Regions from separate parts of the Mesorhizobium sp. WSM4989 genome, predicted to be linked through region 2. Evidence: predicted binding sites of a transcription regulator. Region 2 holds the regulator's gene; the other holds the start of a gene.
The links. The regulator PhoB, encoded in region 2, activates phosphate uptake and scavenging genes when phosphate is short. The targets are predictions, from matches to a motif close to TGTCATNNANCTGTCAT.

Region 1: P9217_RS03230 (LTA synthase family protein) is a predicted target of PhoB. The motif match lies at 4,821-4,837, and genes of this name have one in related genera.

The regions. Positions count from the first base shown of each region.
Region 1 covers NZ_JARTVN010000001.1:618,546-629,856, reverse strand. The annotation lists gene P9217_RS03250 (cyclopropane-fatty-acyl-phospholipid synthase family protein) at 1-718, opposite strand, end outside; gene rplI (50S ribosomal protein L9) at 949-1,533, opposite strand; gene rpsR (30S ribosomal protein S18) at 1,741-1,989, opposite strand; gene rpsF (30S ribosomal protein S6) at 1,989-2,483, opposite strand; gene P9217_RS03230 (LTA synthase family protein) at 2,844-4,790, opposite strand; gene fabD (ACP S-malonyltransferase) at 5,048-5,989, shown strand; gene P9217_RS03220 (ribbon-helix-helix protein, CopG family) at 6,018-6,284, shown strand; gene fabG (3-oxoacyl-[acyl-carrier-protein] reductase) at 6,295-7,032, shown strand; gene P9217_RS03210 (acyl carrier protein) at 7,347-7,583, shown strand; gene fabF (beta-ketoacyl-ACP synthase II) at 7,618-8,880, shown strand; gene mltG (endolytic transglycosylase MltG) at 8,984-10,213, shown strand; gene P9217_RS03195 (YicC/YloC family endoribonuclease) at 10,369-11,259, shown strand; gene gmk (guanylate kinase) at 11,265-11,311, shown strand, end outside.
Region 2 covers NZ_JARTVN010000003.1:181,500-192,810, reverse strand. The annotation lists gene P9217_RS25720 (response regulator) at 1-2,848, shown strand, start outside; gene pstS (phosphate ABC transporter substrate-binding protein PstS) at 3,368-4,426, shown strand; gene pstC (phosphate ABC transporter permease subunit PstC) at 4,476-5,462, shown strand; gene pstA (phosphate ABC transporter permease PstA) at 5,466-6,317, shown strand; gene pstB (phosphate ABC transporter ATP-binding protein PstB) at 6,314-7,117, shown strand; gene phoU (phosphate signaling complex protein PhoU) at 7,138-7,842, shown strand; gene phoB (phosphate regulon transcriptional regulator PhoB) at 7,862-8,551, shown strand; gene P9217_RS25685 (ROK family transcriptional regulator) at 8,868-10,103, opposite strand; gene xylF (D-xylose ABC transporter substrate-binding protein) at 10,450-11,311, shown strand, end outside.

The sequences.
Region 1 (11,311 bases), on a different contig from region 2:
AGCGTTCGTTGAGCGCGCGATAATCCTTGAGGTCGAAATGCGCGCGGTCCTGCAGGCCCAGTGCATGTGCGCGGTCGGTGGAGACGCCCTGCTGCTCGGTGGATAGCGTCACGCCCTGCACGTCGACGTCGAAGGCCTTGGCGAGATAAAGCCCGAGGCCGCCCCAGCCGGAGCCGATATCGAGCACCGTCTGGCCGGCTTTGAGTCTCAGCTTGGCGGCGATGTGGCGCTTCTTGGCGACCTGCGCTTCGTCTAGCGTCATGTCGGGCTGTTCGAAATAGGCGCAGGAATACTGCATGTCCTCGTCGAGGAAGAGCTTGTAGAGTTCGCCGGAGAGGTCGTAGTGGCGCTGCACGTTGCGGCGAGATCTCGACGCCGTGTTGATCTGCTGCAGGCGGCGGAAGGCATGGCGCAGACCTTCGATGGCCTTCGACCAGGTCACGTCGATGCCGCCGCTGCCCATGTTCTGGAAAGCGATCCGCATCACCCCGAGGACGCCGCCCTCGGGGATGTCCAGTTCGCCATCCATATAGGCTTCGGGCACGGCCAGCATCGGATCGAAGGTGATCGCGCGCTCGGCATGCATGGTCTTGATGTGGATGTGTACCGGTTCGCCGCTGCCGTCGCCGAACTTATGCGTCGTGCCTTTCGGCCCGGTCACTTTGAGGTCGCCGGTCCGCACCAGCCGTTCGAGAACGTGTTTCAACAGGATGTTCATGACCAAATGTCCCCTCAGACGGACCATCCGGCAGTCGGACCGAATGCCAAATCGAAAGTGCCACAGCGCATCGCCCGCGTCCAATCGACGCGCCACGCCGTAATCTGCAACAAGATATAGGGATCAGAAAAGTTCCTATTGGCACAAAAAAGCCCGGGTCGAAGACCCGGGCGTTGGTCCAGTCGGCGCTGGACGCAGGAGGAGCCGGAGCGCGGCTCCTGCCTTGTCGATCAGGCGTTGTCCTCGCCGCCTTCGAATTCGGCGTTCGGATCGAAGAAGTTTTCCGGCCGGGCGTTGTCGTTGATGTCTTCGCCATAGATGGCTTCGGCCGTCGTCAGCGTCTCGCCCTTGGCCTGGCGCTCCGCCTCATCGGCCGAGCGGGCGACGTTGAGCGTCACCGTGACCTCGACTTCAGGATGCAGCGCGATCGCCACGTTGGAGAGGCCGATGGTCTTGATCGGCTGGTTGAGCTCGATCTGGTTGCGGCTGACGGAGAAGCCCTCGGCGGTCAGCAGTTCGGCGATGTCGCGGGTCGACACCGAGCCGTAGAGCTGGCCGGTCTCGCCGGCCGAGCGCACGACGATGAAGCTCTTGCCGTCGAGCTTCTCGGCGATCTGCGCAGCCTCCGACTTGCGCTCGAGGTTGCGGGCTTCGAGCTGGGCGCGCTGGCCCTCGAACTTCTTCTTGTTGGCTTCGTTGGCGCGCAGCGCCTTGCCCTGCGGCAGCAGGAAGTTGCGGGCGAACCCATCCTTGACCTTGACGGTTTCGCCCATCTGGCCGAGGCGGGAAATGCGCTCGAGGAGAATGACTTCCATGGTTTCGTTCCTTTGGTTGGCGCCATCGCGGATGACGGCGGATTCTTTGGGAACAGGTCAGGAAGCAAATGGCGTCTTCGCCGGTGTCGCTGTCCTGCCTGTTTCGGCAGTTAGAGGTTTATGGCCTCAACTCGGGATTTGAGCCTGCCCGTCGCGGCGCCCGTCGCCGTGGGCCGAAGCGGGCGGCAAGCCGCCCACATCAATAGCTTAGCGAACCACGTAGGGCAGCAGGCCGAGGAAGCGGGCGCGCTTGATCGCCTTGGCGAGCTCGCGCTGCTTCTTCTGGCTGACGGCGGTGATGCGCGACGGCACGATCTTGCCGCGCTCAGAAATGTAGCGCTGCAGCAGACGCACGTCCTTGTAGTCGATCTTCGGAGCGTTGGCGCCGGAGAACGGGCAGGTCTTGCGGCGGCGATGGAACGGACGCCGGGTCGGGATCTGGTTGATGTCGACCATTATTCTGCACCCCCTTCAACGTTTTCGCGCGGGCGGCGCGGACCACGGTCGCCGCCATCACGGTCGCCGAACGAGCGCGGGCCACGGTCGCCGCGGTCGCGGTCGCCGAACGAACGCGGGCCACGGTCGCCACGGTCGCGGTCGCCGAAGCCGCCGCGCTCGGAGCGCTCTTCGCGCTTCTGCATCATCGCCGAGGGGCCTTCCTCATGCGCCTCGACCTTGATGGTGAGGAAGCGCAGCACGTCTTCCGACAGGCCCATCTGGCGCTCCATTTCGTTGAGCGCGGCTGGCGGGCAGTTGATGTCCATCAGCGTGTAGTAAGCCTTCCGGTTCTTCTTGACCCGGTAGGTGAGGGACTTCAGTCCCCAGTTCTCGATCCGGCCGACCGATCCGCCATTGGCGGCGATGACGCCCTTGTACTGTTCGACAAGCGCATCAACCTGCTGCTGCGACAGGTCCTGCCGGGCAAGAAACACATGTTCGTAAAGAGCCATTATGTTTTTCTGCCTTTCTTCGTTTCTCTCACCGGCCCTCGCGGCTAAGCCTCTGCAACTTGTCTGACCCGGTCGCAAAGGCGCGCGGGGAAGAAAGGAGCATCACGAGACGGTCGAGAGCGGAGACACGGGAGGCCCAAAGCGCTTCTGGCTTCATGACGCGGCCCTCTAAGGCCACGGCCCTCCGTTCAGCCCCCAGCAAGGACCGGCAGATTGCCGGCGTCTATACAGCAATTCGTGAGGAAGGCAAGGGCGGCAGAGAGGGCCAGCGGCTCCGCAGTGTCGCAGGCCTGGCGGCGCTTGTGGGAATTGGCTGACCCGCCGGCCGCAGGTCAGCCATTTCGTCGGAAGGCGATCCACTCAGCTCATATGCGCGACGAGCGGGACTACCGTCTCGGGGAAGAAGTCGGGCGCGACCCGGCGCTTGCCGAACATCATGTCGTACTGGATCAGCCGGAAATCGTTGATCTTCGGATCGATCTTCTTCTGCCGCGCCCAGTCGGGCGTCGCCTCGCCGGAGGGCGACAGCAAAAGGTTGCGGTCAACCACCCGGTAGTGCTCGCGCAGCGCGCCGAGGAAGCCGGTGTAATAGGGGTGGGTGATCCCGGCCGTGGTAAGGATATGATAGGGCAGGAAGGCGGGGCTCACCGAGCCCAGATTCTCGACCGGACCGGAGCGGTTCGACCAGATGATCAGCGGCGTGTCGTGATGCTCGAGCGCCGCCTCGGGCGTCGGCTCCTTGCGCGGCGCGACATTGTCCTTGAGGAAGCCGGTCTCGACATAGACGGGGCCGAGCGGCGGCAAGTGGTCGCCGAAGAAGGCGATGATGGTCGGCCGCTCGCGCTTCTTCGCCCAGTCGATCAGGCGCTGCAGGCCGCGATCGGCGTCGGCCGACCCTTCGGCGTAGGAGAGCAGCGATTCCCGCGCCCAGGTGCTGATCGGCGCGTCGACGCTATGTGTCGGATTGTAATAGCGGTAGGGCTCGTAGGGCCCGTGGTTCTGCAGGCTGACCGCGAACAGGAATACCGGCCCGTCGCTGGCATCGGCCTCGCGCATGATCTCGTCGGTCATGGCCGCGTCGGAGGCCAGCGGCCCGCGCTTCTCCATCGGCGGCAGCGTCTCTTCCGAGCGGAAGTCGCTGAAGCCGAAATCGGCGTAGACGGCGCCCCGGTTCCAGAACCAGTTGGTGCCCGGGTGGATGGCGCGCGCCCTATAGCCTTCGCTCTTCAGGAAAGTCGCCAGCGACGGCGTCGGCGTGCGCACATATTGCTGATAGGGAATCGAGCCCGCCGGCAGGAAGGCGTTGGAGAAGCCGGTCAGCGCCTCGAACTCGATATTGGCGGTCATGCCGCCGAATTCCGGCGAGAACATCGAGCCCGAGCGCAGCGCGCGCACCGTCGGGATCGGATCGGGCTTGATGCTGACGCCGGGGAGCTCCGTCGGATCCCAGAAGGATTCGCTCATCACCACGATGATATCGGGCTTCTGGTCGGGCACCGAGGCGGCAACCCCGGGACGCGCGATCGCATCCATCGTCTTCTCGGAATAGCCGGGCGGGGCCGAGACATGCGCCATCGGCACGTTGAGCGCGAAGGCGAGCGCGAAGCCGTTGGAGGCATAGTTCTCCTTCTGGTCCCACATGATCGGGATGATCTGCAGCCTGTCGCGCGTCCACGAGAAGGTGGCGTAGTCCATGATCGAGACGAAGAAGGCGAGCAGCGGCACGGCAAGCGTCAAGCGCGCCAGCCGTCCCTTGCGGCTGAGGATCGGCACACGCCGGCGCCAGAGCCGCCAGCCATAGACGAGCAGCGCGAGGCTGGCGACGATCGCCGCCGCAAGCAGCACGGCCGTCCAGGGGCGCTCGCGCACCAGAAGCGGCATCAGCGCCATGATCTGGCGGGCATAGAGGAAATCGGTCGGGTAGAGCGGATCGCCCAGATAGTGCGATTTCTGGTGACCGACAAAGGCCAATGCCAATGTCACCGGCGCGACGATCATCAGGCTTTGATGGCTGCGGCCGAGAATGGCGTCGAGCCCGATCAGCACCAGCGAAAAGACGATGATGGTGGTCCAGCCGGGCTTGAAGGGCTGCAGGAAGAAGTCGACGGTGCCGAAGAAGTCGCCGCGCACGATCCATTCGATGGCGAACACCAGAAGGGCGGAGGCAAGCAGCGTCGCCAGGCCGTAGCGGACAATCGGCCATCTGCGCCCCGGCAGATAGCCGGTGGACGGATCGTCTTCCAAAAATTGCGGCGCGGGTTTGGCCGCGCCTTTCCTGATCCTAGCCACTTTGCTTCCCCGGCCCATGTCACGCGTCTTCCACTCGCGTCACGCCACTGTCATCGAAATGTCACACAAAGCTAGCGCCTGTGGCGGAAATAAGAAGAGCCAGCAAACGATTCGTGAGCGGTTTTCATCAGGTGTGATCGCCAAAAAGCCTTTCAGAACAGGGAACTCGGCCGTTCTCCCGGCTGGAACAGCCGCTGAACTGGTGCTTGCGGGCTTGACTTGGCCGTCCGCCTTGCGCCAGAGGCAGGGAAAAACCAGCCGCTGGAGACGCTAACATGGCCGTCGCATTCACCTTTCCGGGACAGGGCAGCCAGGCCGTCGGCATGGGCAAGGACCTCGCCGATGCCTTTCCCGAGGCGCGCCGCGTCTTCGAGGAAGTCGATGAGGCGCTCGGCGAGAAACTGTCGAAGCTGATCTGGGAAGGGCCGGAAGAAACGCTGACGCTGACGGCCAATGCCCAGCCGGCGCTGATGGCGGTGTCGCTGGCGGCCGTAAGGGCGCTGGAATCGCGCGGTTTTTCGCTGAAGGACAAGGTGGCTTATGTCGCAGGCCATTCCCTCGGCGAATATTCGGCGCTTGCCGCAGCCGGCTTCGTTTCGGTGGCCGATGCCGCGCGACTGCTGCGCACCCGCGGTAACGCCATGCAGGCGGCGGTGCCGGCGGGCGAGGGCGCCATGGCTGCCATCATCGGGCTGGAGCAGGCTGATGTGGAAGCCGCCTGCGCCGAAGCGGCACAAGGCTCTGTCTGTCAGATCGCCAACGACAATGGCGGTGGCCAACTGGTGATTTCCGGCGCCAAGGCGGCCGTCGAACTGGCGGCGAAGCTCTGCACCGAAAGGGGTGCCAAGCGGGCGTTGATGCTGCAGGTCTCGGCACCTTTTCACTCGGCATTGATGATGCCGGCCGCCGATATCATGCGCGAGGCGCTGGCCGGGGTCGCGAAAAGCGCGCCAGTGGTTCCCATCGTCTCAAATGTTTCGGTCACGCCGACCAGCGACCCGGACGAGATCGCCCGCCGCTTGGTCGAGCAGGTCGTTGCCCGCGTGCGCTGGCGCGAGACGGTGGAATGGTTCGGCGCCAAAGGTGTCGCGACGCTTTACGAAGTTGGCGCCGGCAAGGTGCTGTCCGGCTTGGCGCGACGCATCAACCGCGATATCGCGACCGGCGCCATCGGCACGGCGGCGGAAGTCGAGGCGGCGCTGGCAACTTTAGCATAAACAGGGAACTCTTGCTGGCAGGTGCGGCATTCCTACTTCCATCCGTCTTTCTCCCGAAGTCGAGCATCGCCTCGACGATCTCGTGGCGATGACTGGTCGAAGCAAAGCCGAATACCTGCGTGACTTCGTTGAGCGTGGACTCGAAGATCTCGAGGACTATTACCTGGCTGCGGAAGTGCTGGAGCAGATCAGGCTTTGTGAAGAATCGGTCGTGAGCGCCGAGAACTTCTGGTATGGCCTGGACAACATGACAAATGCGGAACGAGGGTCGCTCGCGGGGCGTCCGGAAGAATGAGGTTGAAGCAATGTTCGAACTGACCGGCCGTAAGGCGCTCGTCACCGGCGCATCGGGAGGCATCGGCGAGGCGATCGCCAGGGTGCTGCACAGCCAGGGCGCGATCGTCGGCCTGCACGGCACCCGCGTGGAGAAGCTGGAAACGCTGGCTGGCGAGCTCGGCGACCGCGTAAAGCTCTTCCCGGCGGATCTGACCAACCGCGACGCGGTCAAGGCGCTCGGCCATAAGGCGGAGGCCGATCTCGAAGGCGTCGACATCCTGGTCAACAATGCCGGCATCACCAAGGACGGCCTATTCGTGCGCATGTCGGACGCCGACTGGGATTCCGTGCTCGAGGTGAACCTGACCGCCGTGTTCCGGCTCACTCGTGAGCTCACCCATCCGATGATGCGCCGCCGCCATGGCCGCATCATCAACATCACCTCGGTGGTCGGCCTCACCGGCAATCCCGGCCAGACCAATTACTGCGCCTCCAAGGCCGGCATGATCGGCTTTTCCAAGTCGCTGGCGCAGGAGATCGCCACCCGCAACATCACCGTCAACTGCGTCGCCCCAGGTTTCATCGAATCGGCCATGACCGACAAGCTCAACGACAAGCAGAAAGAAACCATCATGGCGGCGATTCCCACCCGGCGCATGGGCACCAGCGCCGAGGTTGCCTCGGCCGTCGCCTATCTCGCGTCCAATGAGGCGGCTTATGTCACCGGCCAGACCATCCACGTGAATGGCGGCATGGCGATGATCTAGGGTATTTGAGATTCAGGTGATGCCGGCCTGCAAACGGCGGCTTCCTGCGCTTCCGCTCCGGCCCTCGAAAGCCGCCATTTTCGGCTCGGCTTGAGTTGAATCTCACACACCCGGGCGACCGAGCCCCGGGCGCCTGTGAAAACAGCCATTTCGGCTTGGACGCCCGCTGTTTTTCGTGTAATGCGGCCGGCAACCCGGCGGTTCGGGCAAAAACCGGTCCTGTGGCGTTGCGTTTCCCACAAGACCATCTTTCAGCTTGATTAGCGGCATTCCGCCCGCTAACGAAGACAACACAACGTAAGACGAGGCCCCAAATGAGTGACACCGCAGAGCGCGTCAAGAAGATCGTCATCGAGCATCTCGGCGTCGATGCCGACAAAGTGACGGAGCAGGCGAGCTTCATCGACGATCTGGGCGCGGACAGCCTCGATACGGTCGAACTCGTGATGGCGTTCGAAGAAGAGTTCGGCGTCGAGATTCCAGACGACGCCGCCGAGACCATCCTGACTGTCGGCGATGCCGTGAAGTATATCGATAAGGCCTCGGCCTGAGGCTTTCCGCGGGTATCGCCGGGGAGGACCTGCGATGAGGCGAGTCGTCGTCACGGGCCTTGGCCTGCTTTCGCCGTTCGGCATGGGTGTCGAGCACAGCTGGAAGGAACTGCTTTCCGGCCGCAGCGCCGCCTGCCGCATCACCGAATTCGAGGTGGACGACCTTGCCTGCAAGATCGCCCACGTCATTCCGCGCGGCGACGGCTCGAACGGCACCTTCAATCCCGAGGCCGTGCTCGAGCCGAAGGAACTGCGCAAGATCGGCGACTTCATCCTCTACGGCATCGCGGCGGCCGACGAGGCGCTGGCAGATTCCGGCTGGAAGCCCGAGACGCATGAGGACCAGTGCGCCACCGGCGTGCTGATCGGTTCGGGCATCGGCGGCATCGACGGCATCGCCGAGAACGCGATGATCCTGAAGGAGCGCGGCCCGCGCCGCATCAGCCCGTTCTTCATCCCCGGACAGATCATCAACCTGGTCTCCGGCCAGGTTTCCATCCGGCACGGGCTGAAAGGCCCGAACCATGCTGTCGTAACCGCCTGCTCGACGGGCGCGCACGCCATCGGCGATGCCGCGCGGCTGATTATCTGGGGCGATGCCGACGTCATGGTGGCCGGCGGCGCCGAAGCGCCGATCACCCGGCTTTCGATGGCAGGTTTCGCCGCGTGCCGCGCGCTCTCCACCGAGCGCAACGATGCGCCCGAGATCGCTTCGCGCCCCTATGACCGCGACCGCGATGGCTTCGTCATGGGCGAGGGCGCCGGCGTCGTCGTCCTGGAGGAGCTCGAGCACGCCAAGGCACGCGGCGCCAAGATCTATGCCGAGGTCACCGGCTACGGCCTGACCGGCGATGCCTATCACATCACCGCCCCGGCCGAGGACGGCGACGGCGCCTTCCGCTGCATGGCGGCGGCGCTGAATCGGGCGAAGCTCTCGCCCGCCGACATCGACTACATCAATGCGCACGGCACCTCGACCATGGCCGACACGATCGAGCTCGGCGCCGTGGAGCGGCTGGTCGGCAATGCCGCTTCCAAGATCTCGATGTCGTCCACCAAGTCGTCGATCGGTCATCTGCTGGGCGCTGCGGGCGCCGCGGAAGCGATCTTCTCGATCCTCGCAATCCGCGACAACATTGCCCCCGCCACCATCAACCTCGACAATCCGGAACGCGAGACGGCGATCGATCTCGTGCCGAACAAGCCGCGCCAGCGCCAGATCGATGTGGCGCTGTCGAACTCCTTCGGCTTCGGCGGCACCAACGCCTCGCTCGTCTTCCAACGTTACGATGGCTGAACATTCAGCCTACCGGCAGGTCCGCCGCCTGCCGTCATTTTTGCCAAATTTGCCCCTACACTTCGGCTGGGGGATTCGTTGCAAGATCAGACGGTAGGGCGCCATGAATACAAATCCGGGCGGCGGTGGAGAATTCGGACAGCGTCAGGCGCAAGGACCGATCGTGCCCAAGACAGCCGCCGAGGCGCTGCGCCCCGAGGCCGGCACGCCGCCGCCGTCAAAACGCTCGCGCGCGTCGCGCAGCCAGGTCGTCGTATTCCTGAATTTCTTCCTTTCGTTGGTCATCCTGGTCGTGCTTGCCTCGGGTGCCGCACTCTATTTCGGCATGCAGGCCTTCATTGAGCCGGGCCCGTCCGCCAATGGCGACACCTTCATGGTCAAGCCGAACACCGGCGTTCAGGAGATCGCCGACCAGCTGGAGCGGCGCGGCCTGGTCAGCGATGCGCGCATCTTCAGGCTGGGGGTGCGTGCCACAGGCAACGATTCCGCGCTGAAGGCCGGCGAATACGCCATCAAGCCGCGCGCCTCGATGCGCGACATCATGGAGCTGTTCAAGAGCGGCAAGTCGGTAATGTATTCGCTGACCATCCCAGAGGGGCTCACGGTTGAGCAGGCGCTGCAGCGCGTGGCCGAGCAGGAGGCGCTGACCGGCGACATGCCGGCGGCCATGCCGCCCGAGGGCAGCATCGCGACCGACACGCTGCGCTTCACGCGGGGCGCCACCCGGCAGCAGATGGTCGACAAGCTGGTCGCGGACCAAAAGAAGCTGGTCGAGGACGTCTGGACGCATCGCGCGCCCGACCTGCCGATCGCCAATATGGAGGACTTCGTCATCCTGGCCTCGATCGTCGAGAAGGAGACGGGCAGGGGCGACGAGCGCTCGCGCGTGGCCGCGGTCTTCCTCAACCGGCTCGCCAAGGGCATGCGGCTGCAGTCGGATCCGACCATCATCTACGGCCTTTTCGGCGGCAAGGGCAAACCGGCCGACAGGCCGATCTATCAGTCCGACATCGAGAAGCAGACGCCGTATAACACCTATCTGATCAAGGGCCTGCCGCCGACGCCGATCGCCAATCCGGGCCGCGCCGCACTCGAGGCGGTGGCCAATCCGTCGAAGACCGACGACCTTTATTTCGTCGCCGACGGCAATGGCGGCCATGTCTTTGCCGCGACGTTGGAAGAGCACAACCAGAACGTCGCCCGCTATCGGGCGGTGCAGAAGAAGCAGGCCGATGCGGCGGCCAAGGCCTCCGGCCAGACGACGGCGCCGGCCACTCCCGACGACGGTGCCAGTGCAGGCGCCAGCGGCGAAAATGGCGACGCGGCCCAGTAGGCCGCGCTGATTGCCGGATCTGGCCCGCCTCCTTTGACGCCGGGCCGTATTCATGTTTTGAGGGGACATCCGACGCTGGCCAGAGGTCCGGCGTCTTGCTAGGGGCGCATGCTCGGGCAATCGCGCCGGGCCTGCGTCAAGGGGTGACACGCATCATGAACGTGCAGAGCATGACCGGTTTCGCGCGAGCCGTCGCTGAGCTCGACGGCACGTCGATCGCCTGGGAAGTCAAATCGGTCAACGGCAAGAGCGTCGAGGTCAGGCTGAGGCTGCCGCAGGGTTTCGACCGGCTGGAGCCCGCTGTAAGGCAGACCGTGCAGAAGCGCTTCGCGCGCGGCAATTTCCAGGCAACGCTGACTGTCGCGCGCGCCGCCGCCCAGCAGGCGCAGCCGGTGGTCAATGAGGCGTTCCTGAAGGACCTGGCGGGACTGGCCAAGCGCCTCCAGGAGCAGTTCGGCACCGCGCCGGCGACGGCTGACGGTCTGCTGGCGCTGCGCGGCGTGCTCGACATCCTGGAGACGGTCGAGACCGAGGAGGAGCGCGCCGCCCTCGACGCGACGATCCTGTCGGCGCTGGACATGGCGCTGGCCGGATTGGAGCAGGCAAGGCAGAGCGAAGGTGCCGCGCTGCGCAAGTTGTTGTCCGGCCATATCGACGCCATCGAGGCGCTGACGCTGAAGGCCGAGGCCGACCCGTCGCGCGAGCCGGCGGCGATCCGCGAGCGCATCACCGAACAGGTCCGCCTGCTGATGGATGCGTCGGCCAATCTCGACGCGGTCCGTCTGCATCAGGAAGCGGCCTTCCTCGCCACCAAGGCCGATATCCGCGAGGAGATCGACCGGCTGAAGACGCATGTCGCATCGGGCCGCGCGCTGCTTTCCAGCGGCGGCGCCGTCGGCCGCAAGCTCGATTTTCTGGCGCAGGAATTCAATCGCGAATCGAATACCTTGTGTTCCAAGTCGAATGCCGCCGCGGTCACCGCGATCGGGCTGGAGCTCAAGGCGGTGGTCGACCAGTTTCGCGAGCAGGTTCAGAATCTGGAGTGACGGGGATGGTTGCCAAGGAGCCTACGGCCGCCAGGGATCTGGGGTCCCGCAT
Region 2 (11,311 bases):
GCTGGAGTCGCTGCCGGCCGGCGTCATCATCTATGACCGCCACGATGAATTCGTCTTCGCCAACCGCAAGCTGCACGACAGTTTGCCGGCGCTGAAGCCGGCCTGGCAGCCGGGCCGCACCTTACGCGAGGCGCTCGCTCTCGGTCATTCCGCCGGCTATTTCCGGTCGAGCGGCGACGTCGAGATCGACAATCTCTATGGTGTCGACAAAGAGCGCTGGCTCGACGCCATGCTGAAGCGTTACCACCTGCCCAATTCGTCCTATGAACGGCTCAATCCCGACGGTCGTTGGTTCCAGGTCTACGACATGAGAGCGGACGACGGCACGTTCATAGGGGTGCGCGTCGACATTTCCGACATCAAGGCCCGCGAGAAGGCGCTGCGGGACTCGATGCGGCAGATCGACCTTTACCGGCATGTCATGGACGAATTGCCGGTGGCGGCGTTCATCAAGGCCGAGGATCTTACAATCGAGTTCGTCAACAAGGCCTGGTGCGCGCTGACCGGCATTGCCAAGGAAGACGTCATCGGCAAGACGGACCGGCAGCTTTTCGGCGCCGAGGACGCCGAAAGCTACAGCCATGACGATGCCGAGGTCATCGCGACCGGCAAGGGGCGCGAAGTCGAGGAGCCTGTCAGCCATCGCGACGGCACGGTGCGGCAGCTGATGACGCGCAAGAGCCGCCTCATCGCGACCGACGGATCGGTGCATCTGGTCGGTTCCAGCACCGACATCACCGAGGTCAAGGCGCGCGAGCGGGCGCTCAAGGAAAGCATGAGCGAGAACGAGGTGTTCCGCAACCTGATCGACAACGTGCCGGTGTCGATCTACGCGAAGCGTTCGGATCTAAGGCAATTCTACGTCAACAAGGGCTGGTGCGATCTCACCGGCTTCAGCAAGGAAGAGGCGATCGGCAAGACCGACGTCGAGATCTTCGGCGCGGACGGCGAAGCTTTCGTCGCCGGCGACCTGGCGGTGCTGCGCACCGGCGAGACGCAGGAGATCGAAGAACAGGTGACGCTGCCGGACGGCAGCGTGCGTCACCAGTTCGCGCGCAAGGGCGCGATGATCGCGTCCGACGGTTCGCTCTATCTGATCGGGTCGACCACGGACATTACGGAACTGAAACAGCGCGAGGCCGAGCTCAGCGAGGCGCGCCGGCGTGCCGTGCTTGCCGACCGCGCCAAGTCGGAGTTCCTCGCCAATATGAGCCACGAGATCCGTACGCCGATGAACGGCGTGCTCGGCATGGCCGAGTTGCTCGCAAAGTCGGACCTCGACCCAAAGCAGAGGACGTTCACCGACATCATCGTCAAATCGGGCAACGCGTTGCTCACCATCATCAACGACATCCTCGACTTCTCCAAGATCGACGCCGGCCAGCTCGTGCTCGACCCGGCGCCCTTCAACCTTGCCGAGGCGATCGAGGATGTGGCGACGCTGGTGTCGACCCGCGCCAAGGAAAAGGACCTCGAGCTCATCGTTCGCGTCCAGCCCGGGCTCGACGGGCAGTTCGTCGGCGACGTCGGCCGGATCCGACAGATCGTCACCAACCTGCTCGGCAATGCGGTGAAGTTCACCGACAAGGGCCATGTGCTGGTCGACGTGACCGGCGAGCGCGTTCCGTCGGGGACGAAGCTCGCCATCTCGGTCACCGATACCGGCATCGGCATTCCCGAAGACAAGCTGAAGCTGGTGTTCGAGAAATTCAGCCAGGTCGACACCTCCTCGACTAGACGGCACGAGGGCACCGGGCTCGGCCTTGCCATCACCTCGCGGCTGGTCGAGCTGATGGGCGGCGAGATCGGCGTCGACAGCGCCGAGGGCAAGGGCTCGACCTTCTGGTTCACCGTCACGCTGCCGCGGGCCGAGCGAGGCGGGCAGCGGATCATGCCGATCGACGTGACCGGCGCGCGCGTGCTGATCGTCGACGACAATGCCGTCAACCGCGCGATCCTCAGCGAGCAGATGGCTTCGTGGACCTTCGATTCCTGCGCGGCCGAAAGCGGCGCCGAGGGACTGAAGGTGCTGATTGCGGCTGCCGCCTACGGCGTGCCTGTCGACTGCGTCGTGCTCGACTACCAGATGCCGGGCATGACCGGCGCCGAAATGGCGCGCATCGTGCGCAACTCCGCCGGCCTCGCGCACACGCCGATCATCATGCTGACCTCGGTCGACCAGTCGCTCGCCAGCGCCGCCTACCGCGATCTCGGCATCGATGCGCAGCTGACCAAGCCGGCGCGTTCCTCGATCTTGCTGGAGACGCTGGTCGCCACCATCCAGCGTCATCGCCACAGCACGGCGGCCATCCATCCGGCCTTGACCGGCGACGTCGAGACCGGGGCCGGCGCGCCGCAGGCGTCCACGGCGCAGGCGACCGCGGCGGATCGCGTCCTGCTGCAGCCGCCGCCGGCGCGTGCCCGTGCACGCCTGGCCGGCGCGGAGACCGGGCTCGACATTCTCGTCGCCGAGGACAACGAGGTGAACCAGATGGTGTTCACGCAAATCCTGGGCGAGACCGGATACCAGTTCGAAATCGTCGGCAACGGCCGCAAGGCGCTGGACGCCTTCGGCAGGCTTAACCCGCGCATGATCCTGATGGATGTGTCGATGCCCGAGATGAGCGGCCTGGAGGCGACCGCGGCCATCCGCCGGCTCGAAGCCGAGATGGGCACGCATGTGCCGATCGTCGGCGTCACCGCGCATGCACTGAAGGGCGACCGCGAGCGCTGCCTGGAAGCCGGCATGGACGATTACCTGCCGAAGCCGATCAGCCCGAAGGCGCTGCTCGAGAAGCTTGAAAGATGGCTCGGGTCGGACGCGGAAGTCCGCCGCAGCGCCGGATAACAGCCTTTCTGCGCGGCCGTTCACGGCGTCATCGACGAGGTCCGTCGGCGGGCGTCCAACGCAGACATATGGTGTGATCGCACCATACAAAACGAAGGCCAGGTCAGGACAATGGCTGCTGTCGATTCCGCCCTTCGGTTACGGGCGGGAGCAGCGACCGCCGGCAAGGAACAGCGTCGACTCTACCCCAACGGACCTGTTTTCGGCGATGGCCAGGCCATGATCCGCTCTGGCGCACAGGCAACGCGCTCTCGTCCGGATTTTATTTCCCGGCGGCCGGAGATCCGGCCGCCGGGATAATTTTTGATTCAAAAGTCGGACAAGCTACTGATTCCCGCGGCAAACTTCGGCTGGGTCCGCAAATGGCGGCCGCAGGCCCCCCCAAGGCATCCCCGTTCAGGCGTTACCGGGCTGACACGAAACTGTCATGCGACTGTAATAATCGACGTCTATTGCGCTCGTCAGGCGCCGACAGAAAAGGGTTGCCGAAAGACCATATTCCGAACAGGAGCAGGCCACATGAGACATTTCATCCGCTCGGCGGCCGTTGCGATTGCAATGGCTGCGGCATCCACGCTTTCCCTCTCCGCCGCTATGGCGGCCGACATCTCCGGTGCCGGCGCTACCTTCCCCTATCCGATCTACGCCAAGTGGGCCGACGTCTACAAAAAGGAGACCGGCATCGGTCTCAACTATCAGTCGATCGGCTCCGGTGGCGGCATCAAGCAGATCAAGGCCAAGACCGTGACCTTCGGCGCCTCGGACGCGCCGCTCAAGGGCGAGGATCTCAAGTCGACCGGGCTCGCGCAGTTCCCGATGGTGATGGGCGGCATCGTTCCGGTCGTCAACCTCGAAGGTGTCAAGCCGGGCGAACTGGTGCTCGACGGCCCGACGCTGGCCGACATCTTCGTCGGCAAGATCACCAACTGGAATGACGAGGCGATCAAGAAGCTCAACCCCGACGTCAAGCTGCCCGACCAGGCGATCGCGGTCGTCCACCGTTCGGACGGCTCGGGCACCACGTTTAACTTCAGCTACTATCTGGCCGAAGTCAGCGCCGACTGGAAGTCGAAGGTCGGCGTCAATACCGCGCTCGAGTGGCCGGTGGGCATCGGCGCCAAGGGCAACGAAGGCGTCGCCAACAACGTAGCGCAGACCGGTGGCGCGATCGGCTATGTCGAGTATGCCTATGCCAAACAGAACAAGCTCACCTATACCGACCTGATCAATAAGGACGGCAAGAAGGTAGAGCCGACCGCTGCCGCGTTCTCGGCCGCTGCGGCCAATGCCGACTGGAGCTCCAAGCCTGGCTACGGCGTCATCCTGGCCAACCAGGCTGGTGCTGAAAGCTGGCCGATGACCTCCGCGACCTGGATCCTCGTCTACCAGAAGCCCGACGATGCGGCGGCCACCACCGAAGCGCTCAAGTTCTTCGCCTGGTCCTACGCCAGGGGCGACGACATGGCCGCCGAGCTGGACTATGTTCCGATGCCCGACGCGGTCGTGAAGAGCGTCGAGGAAATGTGGAGCAAGGACATCGTCGACAGCAACGGCAAGCCGCTCTACTCCGGCATGTAAGGAGGGCGCCTCGGGCGCCCTCCTGTCTCTTTCGAAATGCGAGGGGCAAATGACAGCCGTTTCCGAAGCCGTGACATCGTCCGCCATACGGACCAGGGAAGCGACGGTGCGCCGCTTCGCCCTGACCGACACGATCTTCCGAACGGTCACGCGCCTCTCCGCCATACTCGTGCTGGTTCTTCTGGGCGGCGTCGCGGTCTCGCTGATCGCCGGCTCGTGGGAGGCGCTATCGAAGTTCGGCTTCTCCTTCCTGACGACTGAATCCTGGAATCCGGTCACCGAGAATTTCGGCGCGCTTGCGCCCATCTACGGCACCGTCGTCACCTCGGCCATCGCCATCCTCATTGCCGTGCCGATCGGCATCGGCATCGCCGTCTTCCTGACCGAGCTCTGCCCGCGCCCGCTCAGGCGCCCGATCGGCATCGCGGTCGAGCTGCTCGCCGGCATTCCCTCGATCATCTACGGCATCTGGGGCCTGTTCGTCTTCGCGCCATTCCTGCAGACGACGGTACAGCCGTTCATCATCAATCTTTTCCACGGCATACCGGGTCTCGCCAGCCTGTTTGCCGGTCCGCCCTACGGCATCGGCCTGCTGACGTCTTCACTGATCCTCGCCATCATGGTGCTGCCCTTCATCACCTCGATCACCAAGGACGTGTTCGACACGGTGCCAGCGGTGCTGAAGGAATCGGCCTACGGCATCGGCTGCACGACCTGGGAAGTGACCCGGCGCGTGGTCATCCCCTATACTCGGGTCGGCATCATGGGCGGCGTCATGCTCGGTCTTGGCCGCGCGCTCGGCGAGACGATGGCCGTCACCTTCGTCATCGGCAATGCGCACCGCATCAGCGCCTCGCTTTTTGCGCCCGGCACGACGATCTCGGCGACCATCGCCAACGAATTCACCGAAGCCGACGGCGAGCTTTACACGTCCTCACTGGTGGCGCTCGGACTGATCCTGTTCATCATCACCTTCATCATCCTCGCGCTCGCACGCTACATGCTGTTGCGCATCGATAGCCGCACGGGAGCCTGACCGATGTCGACAGCCGCATCGCTCCACCGAAGCCGGAAGCGCAAGAACGCCGTGATGATGGCGCTCTGCACCATAGCGGCGGGCATCGGCCTCGTCTGGCTGGCGCTGATCCTCGGCGCCCTTCTCTATAAGGGGCTCTCGGGTGTCTCGCTTTCGGTGTTCACGGAAATGACGCCGCCGCCCGGCGACGCCGGCGGCCTGCTCAACGCCATTTACGGCAGCATCGTGATGACCGTGATCGGCATCGTCGTCGGCACGCCGATCGGCGTGCTCGCCGGAACCTATATGGCCGAGTACGGGCGCTTCTCGCGCCTCTCGACAGTGGTGCGCTTCATCAACGACATCCTGTTGTCGGCGCCGTCGATCATCGTCGGCCTGTTCGTCTACGAGCTGATGGTGCGGCCGATGGGTCATTTCTCGGCGATCGCCGGCGCGGTGGCGCTGTCGATCCTGGTGATCCCCGTGGTAGTGCGCACCACCGAGGACATGCTGAACCTTGTGCCCAACGCGCTGCGCGAGGCCGGCACCGCCATCGGCGCGCCGCGCTGGGTGGTGATCCGCTCGGTCGCCTATCGCGCCGCACTGTCCGGCATCGTCACCGGCATATTGCTGGCGATCGCCCGCATTTCGGGCGAGACGGCGCCGCTGCTCTTCACAGCGCTCAACAACCAGTTCTGGTCGAGCAATCTCAACGCGCCGATGGCCAGCCTGCCGGTGACCATCTTCCAGTTTGCGCTGAGCCCTTATGAGGAATGGCAGCAACTGGCCTGGACGGGCGCACTCATAATCACCCTGACGGTTCTCGGGCTGAGCATCTTCGCCCGCAGCCTTACCGGACGCAGAGAGGACAGATGAAACCGATGTTGTCCACCGACCTGAACGTAGCCGAGACGACCGCCGAGAAGGCCAAGATCGAAGTCAAGAACCTCAACTTCTACTATGGCCAGTCGAAGGCGCTGAAGGACATCAACCTGTCGCTGCCCGAGCGCAGCGTCACCGCCTTCATCGGACCTTCGGGCTGCGGAAAGTCGACGCTGCTGCGCGTGCTCAACCGCATCTACGAGCTCTACCCGAAGCAGAGCGCCGAAGGCCAGGTGCTGCTCGACGGCAAGAACATCCTCGACCGCTCGCAGGACCTCAACCTGCTCAGGACCAAGATCGGCATGGTGTTCCAGAAGCCGACGCCGTTCCCGATGTCGATCTACGAGAACATCGCCTTCGGCGTTAGGCTGTATGAGAAGATCAGCAAGGCCGAGATGGACAATCGCGTCGAGCAGGCGCTGAAGCGCGCCGCGCTGTGGAACGAGGTCAAGGACAAGCTCAACGCCAGCGGCCAGAGCCTTTCGGGCGGCCAGCAGCAGCGGCTCTGCATCGCCCGCACCGTGGCGGTGAAGCCGGAGGTCATCCTGCTCGACGAGCCGGCATCGGCGCTCGATCCCCTGTCGACCGCCAAGATCGAGGAGCTGATCGACGAGCTGCAGGCCGACTACACGATCGTGATCGTCACCCACAACATGCAGCAGGCGGCGCGCGTCTCGCGGCAAACGGCGTTCATGTATCTCGGCGAGCTGATCGAATTCGACCGGACCGAAAAGATTTTCACCTCGCCCCGCGAGAAGCGCACGCAGGACTACATCACCGGCCGCTTCGGCTGAGTTCATACGAGGACATAACCATGGCCCATACGGTCGCTTCCTTCGACGAGGATCTGAGGCAGATCAGCCAGCTCATCCGCGACATGGGCGATCTTGCCGGCTCGATGGTCGGCGCGTCGACCAAGGCTCTGCTGAATTCCGACAACGCGCTGGCGCAGCGCGTGGTCTCCGACGATGCCATCATGGACGCGCGCCAACGCGAGCTCGACGATCGCGCCATCACGCTGATTGCCAAACGCCAGCCGATGGCCGACGACCTGCGCAGCGTCGTTGGCGCCATCCGCATGGCCGGCGATCTCGAGCGCATCGGCGACCTTGCCAAGAACATCGCTAAGCGCGTCGGCTCGGTCGGCATCAGCGCCGCGCCGCGCGACCTTTCGCACTCCATCGATTCGATGGCGCAGCTGGTGCTGATCCAAGTGCAGGGCGTGATCGAGGAATACACCGCCGGCGACGCCACGGCGCTCGCCAAGCTCCGCAACGACGACGAGCGCATCGACGTCAAATACACCTCCGTCTTCCGCGAGCTCCTGACCTACATGATGGAGGATCCGCGCAACATCACGGCTTGCACGCATCTGTTGTTCTGCGCCAAGAATCTGGAGCGCATAGGCGACCACGTCACCAACATCGCCGAGAACGCCTACTATGTGCTGACCGGCACGCAATTGCCGGCGAATCGTCCTAAGCAGGACGAGACGGCGATGTCGGCGCCGGCGGCCTGACAGCGAAGGTGCCTGCTAAATGATCGCGCCACGCATCATGGTGGTGGAGGACGAGGAGCCGCTGGGGGTGCTGCTCCGCTACAACCTCGAATCCGAGGGCTATCAGGTCGAGGTGGTGACGCGCGGCGACGAGGCCGAGATCCGCCTGCAGGAGAATGTACCCGACCTTCTGGTGCTCGACTGGATGGTGCCGGCGGTGTCCGGCATCGAGCTTTGCCGGCGCCTCAGGATGCGGCCCGAGACCGAACGCCTGCCGATCATCATGCTGACCGCGCGCGGCGAGGAAAGCGACAGGGTGCGCGGCCTCTCGACCGGCGCCGACGACTATCTGGTCAAGCCGTTCTCGACGCCGGAATTCATGGCCAGGGTCAAGGCGCTGCTGCGCCGCGCCAAGCCGGAGGTGCTGTCCAGCGTGCTCAAGGTCGGCGACATCGTGCTCGATCGCGAATCGCATCGCGTCTACCGCAAGAAGAGCGAGATCCGGCTCGGCCCGACCGAGTTCAGGCTGCTGGAATTCATGATGCGGCATCCCGGCCGGGTGTTCTCGCGCAGCCAGCTGCTCGACAATGTATGGGGCGAGACGATCTATATCGACGAGCGCACCGTGGACGTGCATGTCGGACGCCTGCGCAAGGCGGTCAACAACGGCCGGATGCCGGACGTCATACGTACCATCCGTGGGGCGGGCTACGCGATCAGGGAAGATTAGATCCAGGGCACCGAAGGTCTGACGGGTTCTATCTGCGCTGGCGGGTTATCGAGACGCTGGTGCTTCGCCGTCCACGGGCGGAGCACGAAGCGTCGCGACGCGGCGCAGACCCGACGATCCACGCGACTTCCACGCGCCGCGGCGGTGCAGAAATTCTGCTCCGCTCATCCGACGATTGAGGTAATGGCATGGATTCCAGGGTCTCCGCGACGGAGCTTCGCTCCTGCTCCGCCCTGGAATGACGAAGCTGCGGGGCCTTCGCTAATCTCCGGCGTCTGCAGGACGCACAGAAGCCAACGATCGCTATCGAAGCTGCTCAGGCCACGTTCTTGCCCGCTCTTGCCTGCACGCCCGGGGCGAAAATCTCCTGGTCGACGAAGGTCAGCGCGCGCACGGCGCAGCCTTCGCGGATCAGCGGCAATTCGTTCGGCTCGGTATCGAAGGAGATCGAGTTTGAATGCTGGCCTCCGGCGGTCTGGCCGATCGCCTCGCGCAGCGCCGGCTCGATCAGGTCAAAGGCGGCGGCGCTGACGCCGACCATGGCGACCGGCGCCGGGTCGATCAGCGCGAACAGGCTGCCAAGGCCGAAGCCCAGCGCCTCCCCGGCCCGGCGATAGGCCTCGCGCTCCGGGCCATCCGTCTCGCGCGCCTTGGCGGCGAGCGCCCGCATGTCGGCGTCGCCGACATCGACCGGCTCGGCGTCCTCGCTCATCTTCATGGCGCTGCGCCAGATGGCGTAGTTGCCGGCATAGGCCTCGACGCAGCCGCGGCGTCCGCAACGGCAGAGCGCGCCGCCCGGACGATGGATCATGTGGCCGAACTCGCCGCCGGAAGAATGCGTGCCGGTGAACAGCTCGCCCTTCAGCACCAGGCCCATGCCGATGCCGTGCGAGAGCAGGATGGCGATGAAATTGTCGCGATAGCGGTCGGGATCGCGCCACTGCAGCGCCACCGCCATCATGTTGCAGTCGTTTTCCATGGTGGCCGGAATGCCGAATTCCTTTTCCAGGATGTCGGCGAAGGGAATGTCGGTCAGCGGCGTGATCGGCGACCATAGCATGGCGCGGGCATGGGAATCGGTGATGCCCTGGATGCCCATGGCGATGCGGGCGACGCTGCCGACGTCGAGGTCCGGATCGTCCAGCCGGCGCCGCACGATCGCCAAGCATTCGCCGATCAGCTCGTTGCGCGGCATGGTGAGCGTATCGAGGCGGCGCTGCTCCTCGGCGATGACCTGACCCGCATAATCAATAACGGCGACCGAGAGGAAATTGAGCGACAGCACCACCGTCACCACCGCCGCCGCCTCCGGCTTGAGCGCGAGGCCCACCTGTGGCCGGCCGCGCTTCAGAGACGCGGTCTCGCTCGGCTTGCTCTCGGCCAGGATGCCTTCCTGGATCAGGTCGGAAGAGATCGCCGAAATGGTCGAATGGCTGAGCCCGGTGGTCGCGGCGATTTCCGTGCGCGACGGTTGGCCGGCCCGGCGCACGGCCGAGAGCACCATGGCGCGGTTGCGCCGGCGCAGATCGTCGTGGCGGATTCCGACCGACATTTTTTCTCCTCCCAGTCAGCGCGGCCTCTCGATCATGCACAGGACTCGGCGACGCGCCAGATCGGTTCAGTCCCGCACGCCGGCACCCGAACCGTCCTGGTCTTACAAGTTTCGGTGGACCGGGCTGCGCCTCCTCCCGAACTGTTCCGCGATAGTGGCAGAAGCGGTCGGCACTGTCATTATTTATTGCGGGTCTCGAAAAAAGTACGTGACCACCTCAAAAACCGTCAGAATTGCAGTTGACAGCGCTTTAGCGTTGGATCAGTATTTTTTCGAGGCTCGAAAAAAAGCCTCATCGCCTTCGGGCCAGTCTGGGTCGCGCCGCGAGGGGCGCAGGGAGGATATCATGAAGAGATTCGCAGCCGCCATTCTGGCGGGCGTCGCCATGTCGTTGACGTTGGCGTCGGTCGCGCAGGCGAAGGACAAGGTGATCGGCGTTTCGTGGTCCAATTTCCAGGAAGAGCGCTGGAAGACCGACGAAGCGGCGATGAAGAAGGCGATCGAGGCCGCCGGCGACAAATATATATCCGCCGACGCACAGTCCAATCCAGGCAAGCAGCTGACCGACGTCGAAAGCCTGATCTCGCAGGGCGCGAATGCGTTGATAATCCTGGCGCAGGACGCCTCCGCCATCGGGCCGGCGGTGCAGAAGGCACTCGACGAAGGCATTCCGGTCGTCGGCTACGACCGCCTGATCGAGAACAAGGACGTGTTTTATCTGACCTTCGACAACAAGGAAGTCGGCCGCATGCAGGCCCGCGAGGTGTTCAAGGCTAAGCCCGAGGGGAATTACGTCTTCATCAAGGGCTCGGGCGCCGACCCGAACGCCGATTTCCTGTTCTCCGGCTCGATGGAAGTGCTGAAGGAAGCCATCGACAGCGGCAAGATCAAGAATGTCGGCGAGGCCTATACCGATGGCTGGCTTCCCGCCAATGCGCAGAAGAACATGGAGCAGTTCCTGACCGCCAACGACAACAAGGTCGACGCGGTGGTGGCGGCCAATGACGGCACCGCCGGCGGCGTCGTCGCGGCTCTGACGGCGCAAGGGCTGGCCGGCACCGTTCCGGTCTCGGGCCAGGACGGCGACCATGCCGCGCTCAACCGCATCGCGCTCGGCAGCCAGACGGTGTCGGTGTGGAAGGACGCGCGCGAGCTCGGCAAGCACGCCGCCGAGATCGCCTCGCAGCTCGCCGACGGCAAGAAGATGA